2 regions of the Halomonas sp. RT37 genome follow, and region 1 is predicted to be linked to the other one. Evidence: predicted binding sites of a transcription regulator. Region 1 holds the regulator's gene; the other holds the start of a gene.
What was found. The regulator FNR, encoded in region 1, switches genes on or off when oxygen is low (the NO sensors DNR and NnrR bind a similar motif). The targets are predictions, from matches to a motif close to TTGATNTANATCAA.
Positions count from the first base shown of each region.

Region 2: a site for FNR is predicted at 1,434-1,447, ahead of NFG58_RS20040 (peptidase U32 family protein). Genes of this name have one in related genera too.

Region 1 is NZ_CP098827.1:773,711-782,108, forward strand. Features, by position in the region: gene NFG58_RS03505 (DUF294 nucleotidyltransferase-like domain-containing protein) at 1-553, shown strand, start outside; gene NFG58_RS03510 (3'-5' exonuclease) at 550-1,242, shown strand; gene NFG58_RS03515 (hypothetical protein) at 1,315-1,554, shown strand; gene ttcA (tRNA 2-thiocytidine(32) synthetase TtcA) at 1,946-2,905, shown strand; gene fnr (fumarate/nitrate reduction transcriptional regulator Fnr) at 3,066-3,806, opposite strand; gene NFG58_RS03530 (sulfite exporter TauE/SafE family protein) at 3,961-4,647, opposite strand; gene ccoS (cbb3-type cytochrome oxidase assembly protein CcoS) at 4,644-4,874, opposite strand; gene NFG58_RS03540 (heavy metal translocating P-type ATPase) at 4,871-7,345, opposite strand; gene NFG58_RS03545 (FixH family protein) at 7,345-7,866, opposite strand; gene ccoG (cytochrome c oxidase accessory protein CcoG) at 7,866-8,398, opposite strand, start outside.
Region 2 is NZ_CP098827.1:4,586,202-4,589,909, reverse strand. Features, by position in the region: gene NFG58_RS20045 (U32 family peptidase) at 1-371, opposite strand, end outside; gene NFG58_RS20040 (peptidase U32 family protein) at 383-1,378, opposite strand; gene NFG58_RS20035 (CoA-acylating methylmalonate-semialdehyde dehydrogenase) at 1,744-3,240, opposite strand; gene NFG58_RS20030 (aminotransferase class III-fold pyridoxal phosphate-dependent enzyme) at 3,439-3,708, opposite strand, start outside.

The DNA.
Region 1 (8,398 bases):
AAGCCTGATGCGTCTGGCAGTGCTTGCCGACGCCTCGGGGGTGGCCGGTGACTTTGCCCTGGTGGACCGACTCCACGACGTGCTGATCGAAGAAACACGGGGCAATGAACTGTTGCTGACCCATCTGGCGAGGGGGGTGTTGCGGTTCTCGACGCCCTTGACCCTGTTTGGAACGCTGAAGAAGCCCGAGCACGGCGTCGACATCAAGAAGGGTGGCATCTTTCCTATCGTCCATGGTGTTCGCACCATGGCACTGGAGTGCGGGCTGCGCGAGACCTCGACCCACGACCGGCTGGCGGCGCTGGCGTCACTCGGGCGCATCGAGCGGGTGGTGGCGGAGGATCTCGGCGAGGCGTTGTCGCTGTTCTGTGAGCTGCGGCTTCGGGCGCAGCTGGCCTACCGGCGCGACGATGCCCGGGCCACGGACGCCCCGGACAGAGTGGTGGTTCAGTCGCTCAATTCGCTGGAGCGGGACCTGCTGCGCGAGGCGCTGCATCTGGTCAAGGAGTTCAAGGCCAGCCTGTCCCACCGCTATCACCTGGAGTATGCATGAGTGTCGAGGCAGCCCCCCAGGGCAAGCTGCCTTGGCGTCAATGGTTTCGCTTGGGAGAGTACCCGATGCTGAGAGCGATCAGGCGTGTGGCCGACAGGCGTCGGCAGGCCGATGGCGATTTCGCCTGGCTGTTCAATCCCTATACCGGCGATGAGCTGGTGTCCCTGGACTGCGAAACCACCGGTCTGGATACCCGTCATGCGGAGCTGGTGTCCATCGCTGCGGTGCGCATCCGTGACGATCGCGTCTTGACCAGCGAGTCGCTGGACCTGCGGCTCGCGCGTCCTGCCAGTCTGAGTGGTGACTCCATCTGCATCCATCGCCTGCGAGGGGTCGACCTGGAAGGCGGCCTCGAGGTACGCGAGGCCTTGACGACGCTGCTGGAATTTATCGGCAATCGCCCATTGGTCGGCTGGTGTATCGACTTCGACCTGGCCATGCTGGATCGCTACCTGAAGGCGGAGTTTGGCTTCTCGCTGCCCAACGCCACCATCGACGTGGCCCAGCAGTACCGCAAGCGGCTGCGCCGAAGTCACCCGGAAATCGAGGTGCAGCCGACCTTTGAACAATTGGCAGAGCGACTTGGAGTCCCGATCATGGGACGCCATACGGCCCTGGGCGACGCCGTCACCACGGCGCTGATGCATCTGCGCCTGGAGAGCGGGGCACTCACGGCGCCATCGCGCTGACCCGGTGCCGTCATCCGCGCTGACCCGGTGCCGCCCGCACCGGCAACCATTCACCTGCAAGGAGATCCTGTCATGAGTCTGCACGCCATGTTGACCCTTCTCGAGCCCACGCTGCTGGCGCTGGGCCTGGTCTCGGTGCTGGTGGCCTACCTCCAGTACTATCGCCGTACCCGGGACCTGTGGGGCATGGTCAAGTTCTGGGAGAAGCGCCTGACCCTGACCGTGCGCGAGTTTGGCTGGCAACGTGCCGGCATCCTGCTGCTGTTGCTGGGCGTGGTGGTGCGCTATCTGCTGGCGCTGAACGTCGTCTAGGGCTTGTCTGAAAAGTGCCTGCGCTCGGTAATACGGCGTTAAAAATCGGCTGGTGCGCCAGCCCGGTCAAAATGCTCATTTACACCCCGTAAACTGCGCTTTCTCACCGATTTTTGCCTTGTCTAACCTTCGCTCGTCGACTTTTCGGACAGCGCCTAGGGCCTGGCTGACAGGCACTTGCGTTCTTCGACTTGCCAGGCCAGACCAGGCCACGACGCGCAAGAGCGCCACTACGGCGGTGTCGTCCTTGGCGGTTTCCGATGTGCCGCCGACGAAAAGCCCCTGCCGTATTGTCCTCGTCGGGGTAAGCGGTCGCTGACCTCTTCGCCACTAAAGCGTCCGGATGGTAGACTGGCGCCTCTTTCATTTTCAGCCGTGATGTCCCGCTCCCATGTCGCCACAGTCCGCCTCCGCCACCCTGTTCGATCCCCGTACCCCCGAGGATGACCATCTCTCGATCGATGCCGGCGTCAGCCCGGCCGACCCTGCTGCGGGTGGCGATCAGACGGAAGCCCAAGTTCAGGCCAAGGCACGGCGTGAATTCAACAAGCTGCAGAAGCGCCTGCGCCGCCAGGCCGGCAACGCCATCATCGACTACGGCATGATCCAGGAAGGCGACAAGATCATGGTGTGTCTGTCTGGTGGCAAGGACAGCTACACCATGCTCGAGATCCTGCGCAGCCTTCAGCGCAACGCGCCGGTCAACTTCTCGCTGGTGGCGGTGAATCTGGATCAGAAGCAGCCGGGCTTTCCGGAGCATGTGCTGCCGAACTATCTGGACAGCATCGGCGTGGACTACCACATCCTCGAGCGCGACACCTATTCGGTGGTGAAGGAGAAGACGCCGGAGGGCAAGACCACCTGCGCGCTCTGCTCACGCCTGCGGCGCGGCTCTCTCTATGGCTTCGCCGAGGAGATCGGGGCGACCAAGATCGCTCTGGGCCACCACCGCGAGGACATTCTCGAGACGCTGTTTCTGAACATGTTCTTCGGTGGCAGCCTCAAGGCGATGCCGCCCAAGCTGCTCTCCGACGACGGCAAGAACATCGTCATCCGTCCGCTGGCGTACTGCCGCGAGGCCGATATCCAGGCCTACAGCGAGGCGATGGAGTTCCCGATCATCCCGTGCAACCTGTGTGGTTCCCAGCCCAACCTGCAGCGCCAGGTGGTCAAGGAGATGCTGGCCGAGTGGGAGGTCAAGCATCCCGGGCGCCTCGAGAGCATGTTCAAGGCGGTGACCAATGTGGCGCCGTCGCAGCTGGCGGATCGGCAACTGTTCGACTTCGAGGGGCTGGAGGCCGTACAGGCCGAACGCCAGGCCCGGCGCATCGACGTGGTGGATGCCGGCTGATCTCGCCAGCAGCGAATGTGCATGATGCCATGACAGCGAAAGAGGCCGCATCTCCGGATGCGGCCTCTTTCTTGTCACACGCCATCTATTACGCTTTGCTTTCCAGATCCTGGATACCGGGCCCTGCCGGCCAAGCCCGGCACACTGCCGCCAGGCCCGCTCAGGTAACTTCGGTGTCGGCCAGGGTCGACAGCGCGGTCAGGTCGAGGATATTGACCTCACGTCCCGATACCGCCACCAGATCCTGCTGCTGGAAACGCCCGAGGATACGGCTGACCGTTTCCACCGCCAGCCCCAGGTGATTGCCGATGTCGGCGCGGGACATGGACAGGCGGAAGCTGAACGGTGAATAGCCGCGGCGGCGGAAGCGGTCCGACAAGCCGAGGAAGAAGCAGGCCAGGCGCTGATCGGCGGTCTTGCGTGACAGCAGCTGCATCATCCGGCGGTCTTCTCGCAGCTCCTTGCTCAGGGTGCGAAACAGCTGGGCACGCAGCTCCGGTAGGGTCTGGGTCAGCGCATCGAGGCGGTCGAAGGGAATCTCGCACACCGTGGTGGTCTCCAGCGCCACCACGCTGCCGGGATAGCGGCCGTCGTCGATGCCATCCAGGCCAACCAGTTCACTGGGCAGGAAGAAGTTGGTCAACTGAGCTTCGCCGCTGCCTTCGGTGGTGATCTGCTTGAGACTCCCCGATCGGACCGCGAAGACGCTGGTGAAGCGATCTCCCTGCTCGACCAATCGTGTGCCTTTCTTGATCGGCGGGTGACGACGGATGATGGAATCGAAGCGCTCGAGGTCGGCGGTCTCCAGCGACAGCGGAAGGCACAAGGAACTCAGGCTGCAGGACTCACAGCGAGTCTCATGCAGCATGGGACGCCGCCGATCTTGGGCCGTAGGACTCATTCGCAGCTCCTGTGGATCTGGGATCGATATTGACTGGGCCATGGGGAGAACAGACGTCGCCCGTACAGCACGTTGATGGCACTATTCTACACCCTCAGATCAGCTAAAAGTGGCGTCTACCTCTTTAGGATTAATAACTTAGAGGTAGGATGCGTCATTGATGCAGCCCAGTCCAAAGTTGCCAGACGGCAAAGGCGATGATCATGCCAGCGGCGACAAGGCGTGTTGCCCGATGCGCCAGCAGGGCCTGCATTTGTCTGGCGGCGAGGCCCGTCACCACCAGCGCCGGAAGCGTGCCAAGACCGAAGCTCGCCATTAGCAGTGCGCCCTCGAGGGGCTCGGCCCGTGCCAGGCTCCAGGCCAGCATCGAGTACACCAGGCCACAGGGCAGCCAGCCCCAGATGGCGCCCAGCGCCACCGCCTGGGGCAGACGCACCACCGGCAACAGGCGTCTGCCTGCGGGTTCCAGGTACCTCCAGAGGTGACGTCCCAGTGCCTCGACGTGACGCAGGCCTTTCCATAGATCGGCAATGTAAAGCGCCATCAGGATCAACATCAGGCTGGCGACGATCTGCATCAGGCCACGCAGGGTCGGCGAAAGGCCGATCACCGAACCCAGGGTGGCAACCAGAGCGCCCGCCACACAGTAGCTAGTGATACGACCTACATTGTAGCCGAGCACAAGTGTGCTCACCCGCCAAGGTTGACGCATGCTGGGGGGGATGGCAAAGGTCAGGGCGCTCATGATACCGCCGCACATGCCAATACAGTGTGCACCGCCGAGCAGGCCAAACACGAAGGCCGCCATCATGGGGGGCAGTTCCAGGCCGGTAGGGTTCACTCAGGCCCTCTGGACGATGGATCACGCTCGGATGTCTGCGCAGGCGTTTCGGAAGAGGAAGCGCCGTCATCGGCACCGCGAGTGTCGTCCTCATCCTCGAACAGGATGCGATAGGCGGGGCCTTCGAGGTCCTCGAACTGGTCGTTGCGCACCGCCCAGAAGAAGGCCCAGACCGCCAGGCCCAGCAGGATCAACGACAAGGGTATCAACAGGTAAAGGATGCTCATGGGCCGGGGCTTGCGGTGACGGGTGAAGGCGTCGCGGTCGGCCTGGTGCGTCCGCGCCGCAGACGCAGGGCATTGCCGATGACCAGCAACGAGCTGAGTGACATGCCGATGGCGGCAAGCCATGGGGGCACGAAGCCCAGAGCCGCTGCGGGCAGCGCCACGACATTGTAGAGCACCGACCAGGACAGATTCTGGCGAATGATGCGACGGGTCTGGCGGGCCACCTCGATGGCTTCGACGATACCCGTGAGCGGTTCGCCCAGCAATACCAGATCGGCGCGGGTGCGGGTGAGGTCGCTGGCCCCGGCCATGGCGAGGGCAAGGTCGGCGCCCGCCAGTACCGGCACGTCATTGATGCCATCACCGACCATGGCCACCTTTTCGCCCTGCGCCTGCCGCGCCTTCAAGTGCCCGAGCTTGTCCTCGGGGGAGGCCTCGCCACGCCACTGATCGACGCCCAGCGTGCGGGCCAGCTGGCCAACGTTGACGGCGCGGTCGCCCGACAGGATCTCGATGGCAAGCCCCCGCTGGGCGAGGGCGGCGAGGGTCTCGGCGGCGTCGTCACGGGGCTGATCGTCGAGCTTGAACCAGGCCTGGGGCTTGCCTTCGCAGGCCAGCAGCAGCCAAAGCCCTGCGCCAGGGAGCTCAGTAGCGGGTTGGCCCAGGCAGGCAAAACGCGGCTGGCCCAGTCGCCAGCGCCGGCCGTCGATCACGCCTTCCACGCCCTGACCCGGGTGATTGCGCAGTTCGCTGGCCTGGCAGCTGGCGTCGCGCCAGGCAGCGAAGGCACGGGCGATGGGGTGCTCCGAGCCGGTCTCCAGTGCCGCCGCCAGGGCCAGATGCCGGCGCTTGGTGGCAGGGTCCATCTCGCCATTGTTGGCGCTTCCTTCGGCGTCGCTCAGCGGCCGGTGTTCGGCGAGTTGCATGCGACCCCGGGTCAGGGTGCCGGTCTTGTCGAAGACGACGCGATCGAGGCAGGCCAGGGTCTCCAGCGCATCGGCTCGGGTCACCAGTACCCCGGCACGTCTCAGCCGGCCGTGGGCCACGGTCAGGGCTGTGGGGGTCGCCAGCGCCAGGGCGCAGGGGCAGGTCACCACCAGTACCGACAGGGTGATCCACAGGCTGCGGCTAGGATCGATCAGGCTCCAGACCAGCGCCACCAGGGCGGTGATGACCAGCAGGTTCAACACGAAGCGATGGGCCACCTGCTCGGCCAGGCGGGCGATACGTGGACGATGGGCGAAGGCACGGTCGGTGAGATCGAGAATGCCGGCGGCGCGGGTGTCGTCGCCGACGCGGGTGACCATCACTTCGATCGGGCTGTCCATGCACAGGGTACCTGCGTGCACGGTATCTCCCTGGCGACGCAGGCAGGGCAGCGATTCGCCGGTCAGCAGCGACTCGTCGATCTGGGCCAGGCCCGAGGTCAGGTTGCCGTCCGCGGGGATCTGGGCGCCGGGGCTGACCCGAACCCGGTCACCCGGGACCAGCCGACTGGCGGGGATGACGCGTTCATCGCCATGCTCGTCGAGGCGCACCGCGGCACTCGGCAGCGCGCTGGCCATGGCATTGCCGCTACGGCCGTAGTGGGTACGGGCGCGAGACTCCAGGTAGCGTCCGAACAGCAGGAAGAAGGTGAACATGCTGACCGAGTCGAAGTAGCGATCACCGGAGTCGCTCACGACCGACCAGGTGCTGGCGACGAAGGCCCCACCGATGGCCAGGGCCACCGGCACATCCATGCCCAGCACGCGGGTTCGCAGATCGCGCAGGGCGCCGACGAAGAAGGGTTGGGCCGAGTACAGTACCACCGGAGTGGTCAGCGCCAGCGATAGCCAGGCAAACAGACGCTCGAACTCGCTACTGAGATCACCGCCGTCGACGTAGTGCGGGATGGAAAACATCAGCACCTGCATCATGCCGACGGCCGCCACGATCAGGCGTCTTATCATCTGGCGCGACTGTTGCTTGAGCCGCTGCTGAGCCTGGTCCGGCTCGTAGGGCTGGGAGGGATAGCCGATGGCGGCCATCTCGGCCAGCAGGCGCGACAGCGACAGGCGTTCGGGATCCCAGCGCACCTGAAGGCGATGCTGGGAAAGATTGACAGCGCAGCTCTCCAGGCCGTCGAGGGCATTCAGGCGGTGTTCGATCAGCCAGGCGCAGGCGGCGCAGGTGATGCCATCCACCGCCAGGGTCGCTACCTTGGTGTCGCCATCCTGACGCACGAAACGATCCTGCAGGCCCGGATCGTCGAATACCTGATAGCGGGCCTCGTCGGCGGGTGTCGGCGATGGGCGCTCCGGCAGGGCGGTGCGAAAGCGATAGTAGCTGTCCAGGCCGCCGCCGACGATGGCCTGGGCCACCGCCTCGCAGCCCGGGCAGCACAGCGGATGGCGCTGGCCATCCAGGGTGATCGACCAGGGTGCTGTGGCCTCCACCGGGGCGCCACAGTGGTAGCACGAGGCCGCCATCAGAGTCCCGGTGTCAGGCGCACGGAGGTCTCCCGCGGGAACTCTGCCTCGCCGGTCAGGCGCCATTCAGGCTGTCCTGACGCGCCTTCTGCGTGGGGCTGCAGCTGAAGGTACCAGCGATAGCGCAGATTGCGCTCGAGGGTGCCGACATAGTGGCCTGCACGGGTGTGGGTCAGCACCAGTGCCCGGTCGCGGGCGCCATCGGTGGGGAACTTCAGCGCCAGATCCAGCCGCTCTGGGCGTTCGTCGCCATCGAGCGTTACCACCACGTCGCCGGTGGTGGCGTCGATGCGCAGCTCGGCCGCCAGCCCCAGCGCCTCGGCACGTTGCTGCTTTTCGAGCTGGACGTTGATGGCCAGACCTTCCTTGTAGTAATCGTCCGGCACCGAACCGTCGAAGTAGCGGATCGAGAAGGCCAGGTAGACCATGCTGAAGGTGACCGACGACAGCAGCAGGGCGATCAGGAACCAGGGCCAGAACTGCTTGTACCAGGGCGGCACCTGGGGATCGGACAGGGACATCAGGGGGTAACTCCTATAAAGCGGCTTTCACGTTCGATGGCCACGGACGGATCGTCCTCGGCGAGGACGCGAACGCTGATATCGGCACTGCGTTGTTCCATCTGATCAGGATTCACGCTCAAGGTCATCACCAGTTGGCGGGACTGGTTGGCGGGAACCTCGATGGCGGTGGTGTCGCTCTCGAGACCCTCGATGCCGGCTACCTCGATCACGTAGCGATGAGGGCGGTTGTCGAGGTTACGCACGGTCATGGCGTAGGAGTTGGCGATGCGTCCATCGGTCAGTGTCTGGTAGAGCCGAGCGCGATCGCGCTCCACATCCACATCCAGCGGTGTGCGGTCGGCGATGGTCCAGACGAACAGGCCGATCATCACCACCAGGGCGACCAGGTAGCCGATCAGGCGTGGTCTCAACAGGTGGGTCTTGTTGCCGTCGAGGGCGTGCTCGGTAGTGTAACGCACCAGGCCACGGGGGTAGCCCATCTTGTCCATGACGCTGTCGCAGGCGTCGATGCAGGCGGCGCAGGTGATGC
Region 2 (3,708 bases), 1.1 Mb from region 1:
TAGAGGTTGAGCGCCGGGCCGCCGACGAAGGGCAGGCCCGCCTCGGACAGCCGGTGCACCGCGCTCATGTCGTTGGCCTCGACCAGGAAGTCGCCGTTGTCGCATAGCCTGGTCAGGTCGCGCAGGTCGGCGTTGGACTCGATCAGGGTCTGCGAGCCGAGGATCACCTGCTTGCCGGCGGCGGTGAGCTGGTGGCCGATCTCCAGCCAGTCGGCGAGCTTCATGTCGCGCCGTCGCGAGCACACGGTCTCGCCCAGGGTGACGCTGGTCAGCGGCCAGTGGCAGGCCTGTTCATAGAAGGCGAAGTAGCGCTCGCGGGTCCAGTAGAAGGACACCGGGCCAAGGCTCAACTCCAGTGAAGCAGCGGTCATCTCGCCTCCTGTCATTTCCAGTCGCGCTCGTAGGCGCCGAGAGTGTGGGTGGAGCCTTCGGCCAGCGGCGCCAGGGCGGCGCTCCAGTCGGCCTGGGGGCGGTAGTCGTCGCCGGCCTGGTCCAGATGACCCAGCGCCTGGCGCCACACTCGGGTGACGCTGGCCACATAGGCCGGACTGCGCTGGCGACCCTCGATCTTGATCGCCTTGATGCCCAGTGACGCCAGCTGGGGCAGCAGATCCAGGGTGTTGAGGCTGGTCGGCGCCTCGATGGCGTGGCCGACGTCGCCCTCGACGTTGAAGCGTCCCTTGCACAGGGTCGGGTAGCCGGCCTGTTCGTCGGCGCGGTAGCGATCGATCAACACGCCGTTCAGGCGCGATTCGCGTCCGCTGGCGGTCTCCTCCCAGCGCACGTGGGCCGCCGGCGAGCACACGCCGTGGGTGTTGGGCGACTCGCCGGTCAGGTAGGACGACAGATAGCAGCGGCCCTCGGCCATGATGCACAGGCTGCCGAAGGCGAACACCTCGAGCTCCACCGGGCTGTGGCGGGCCAGGTCGCGCACCTGGTGGATCGACAGCACCCTGGGCAGCACCGCACGGCGGATGCCGAACTCGCGGTGGTAGAAGGCCAGCGCCTCGTGGCTGGTGGCGGAGCCTTGCACCGACAGGTGGCGGGGGATGTCCGGGTGGCGTTCGGCGGCGTAGGCCAGGAGGCCCGGGTCGGCCAGGATCAGGGCGTCGACCTGAAGCGAAGCCGCCTGGTCCACCGCCGCGCGCCACTGAGCCAGGCTCGACTGCTGCGGGTAGGTATTGATCGCGCAGAACACCCGGCAGCCCCGGGCGTGGGCGTAGTCGATACCCTCGCGGGCGCGCTTGTCGGTGAAATTCAGCCCGGCGAACTGGCGGGCGTTGGTGGCGTTCTGAAAGCCGAAGTAGACCGCGTTGGCGCCCTCGTCCACGGCGCGCTTCAAAGCGGGCAGGCTACCCGCAGGACAGACCAGTTCCATGTCGATCTCCGAGCGAAGAGAGGCGCCATGCTAGCCCCGCGCGGACACCGTCGGCTTGATGCGTATCAGTGTCCGCCAATGAAGTAGGGGATGGAGCGAAGAGATGACGCGCTGCACCGGGGCCGGGTGTGGATAACCTGGCGATAGTGGGGGGCCGACTTGCGGGCCAGGCGTGTCGATAAAGGTGGGGATGAACTTGTGAGTCGTTCTGTGGATAACCCTGTGTGGCACCTTGTGAAAAGTGGTGGGCAGGCGGTGCAGGGGCTGTGGAAGGCGGTGTATAAGTCGCCTGTCAGTGGTTATCAGCGGCTCGCTGTCGTAAACGAAAACGGGCCCCGCAGGGCCCGTGGTCTTCATGCCGGTGCCTACTGACCGCCGGAGGGGAAGTGGAACTCCGCCTGGGTGGTCTCGAAGGGCGAGGGCCAGCGCTGTGACACCGCCTTGCGGCGGGTGTAGAAGCGCACAGCGTCGGGGCCGTAGGCGTGCAGGTCGCCGAACAGCGAACGCTTCCAGCCGCCGAAGCTGTGGCTGGCCACCGGCACCGGCAGCGGCACGTTGATACCCACCATGCCGACCTCGATGGCGTCGGTGAAGCGACGTGCCGCCTCGCCGTCACGGGTGAACAGGCAGGTGCCGTTGCCGTACTCGTGGGCGTTGGTCAGGGCGATGGCCTCGTCGAGGCTGTCGACACGCACCACGCACAGCACCGGGCCGAAGATCTCCTCGCGGTAGATGGTCATCTCCGGGGTGACCCGGTCAAACAGGCAGCCGCCGACGAAGAAGCCGTTCTCGTGGCCCGGGACCACCAGCTCGCGGCCGTCGGCCACCAGGGTGGCGCCTTCCTGCACGCCCTTCTCGATATAGCCGAGCACCTTGTCGCGATGCTGGGCGGTGACCAGGGCGCCCATGTCCAGGCCCTTGTCGGTGCCGGGGCCGATCTTCAGCGCGGCGATCTTGGGCTCCATGGCCTCGATCAGGCGGTCGGCGGTGTCATCGCCGACGCACACCGCCACCGAGATCGCCATGCAGCGCTCGCCGGCGCTGCCGTAGGCGGCCCCCATCAGGGTGTTGGCGGCGTTGTCGATATCGGCATCGGCCAGCACCACGGCGTGGTTCTTGGCGCCACCGAGGGCCTGCACCCGCTTGCCGCTCTCGGCACCACGCCGGTAGATGGTCTCGGCGATGGGGGTCGAGCCGACGAAGGACACGGCCTTGATCTCGGGGGCGTCGAGCAGCGCCTCGACGGTCTCGCGGCCGCCCTGGACCACGTTCATGATGCCCTGGGGCAGGCCGGCTTCCTCGAGCAGGCGGGCGACCGCCAGGGCGGCGGACGGGTCCTTCTCGGAGGGCTTGAGCACGAAGGCGTTGCCGCAGGCGATGGCCATCGGGTACATCCACAGCGGTACCATCGCCGGGAAGTTGAACGGGGTGATGCCGGCCACCACGCCCAGCGGCTGGAAGTTGGAGAAGGCGTCGATGGACGGCCCCACGTTGTGGGAGTACTCGCCCTTGAGCAGCTCCGGCACGCCGCAGGCGTACTCGACGTTCTCGATGCCGCGCTTGAGCTCGCCCATGGCGTCCTCGAGAGTCTTGCCGTGCTCTTCGCTGATCAGTCGCACCAGACGATCGGCGTCACGCTCCAGCAACGCCTTGAAGCGGTACATCACCTGGGCGCGCTTGGCCGGCGGGGTATCGCGCCAGGCCGGGAAGGCCGCCTGGGCGGCGTCGATGGCGGCCTTGACGGTGTCGGCGTCGCCGTCGGCGACCTGGCGAATGGTCTCGCCGGTGGCCGGGTTGGTGACCGGCAGATGGCGGCTGGCCTCGAGATCCTGACCATTGATCCAGTGATTGACGTTGTCCATCGAGGGTCCTCAAGTGTCGAAAGGGTGGACGGGAAAGACCCGTCCGCGCTGTGGATAACGCTGTGAACAGTGGGTGTAAAGGTTGTCCACAGGCTGTCGGTTTCAGGTGGATAAGCCGGGCGCTGGGTACCGGCAAGCGGCCCCAGGCGAGCGGGCTCAGGCAAGCGGTCTTGGTCGAGCGGCCCCAGTCAAGCGGCCTCAGTCGAGCCGGTCGAGGGTCTCGGCGACGGCGTCGAACAGGCGCTCGAGCTCGGCCTCGGTGGTGGCGAAGGGAGGGCCGAACTGTAGGGTGTCGCCACCGAAGCGCACATAGAAGCCGGCCTCCCACAGCGCCAGGTGGGCGTCGCGCGGGCGGATGGCCGGATCACCGTCGCGCGGGGCCAGCTGGATCGCCCCGGCCAGGCCGAAGTTGCGGATGTCGACCACATGGGAGCGGCCCTTCAAGGCGTGCAGGCGATCCTCGAAGGC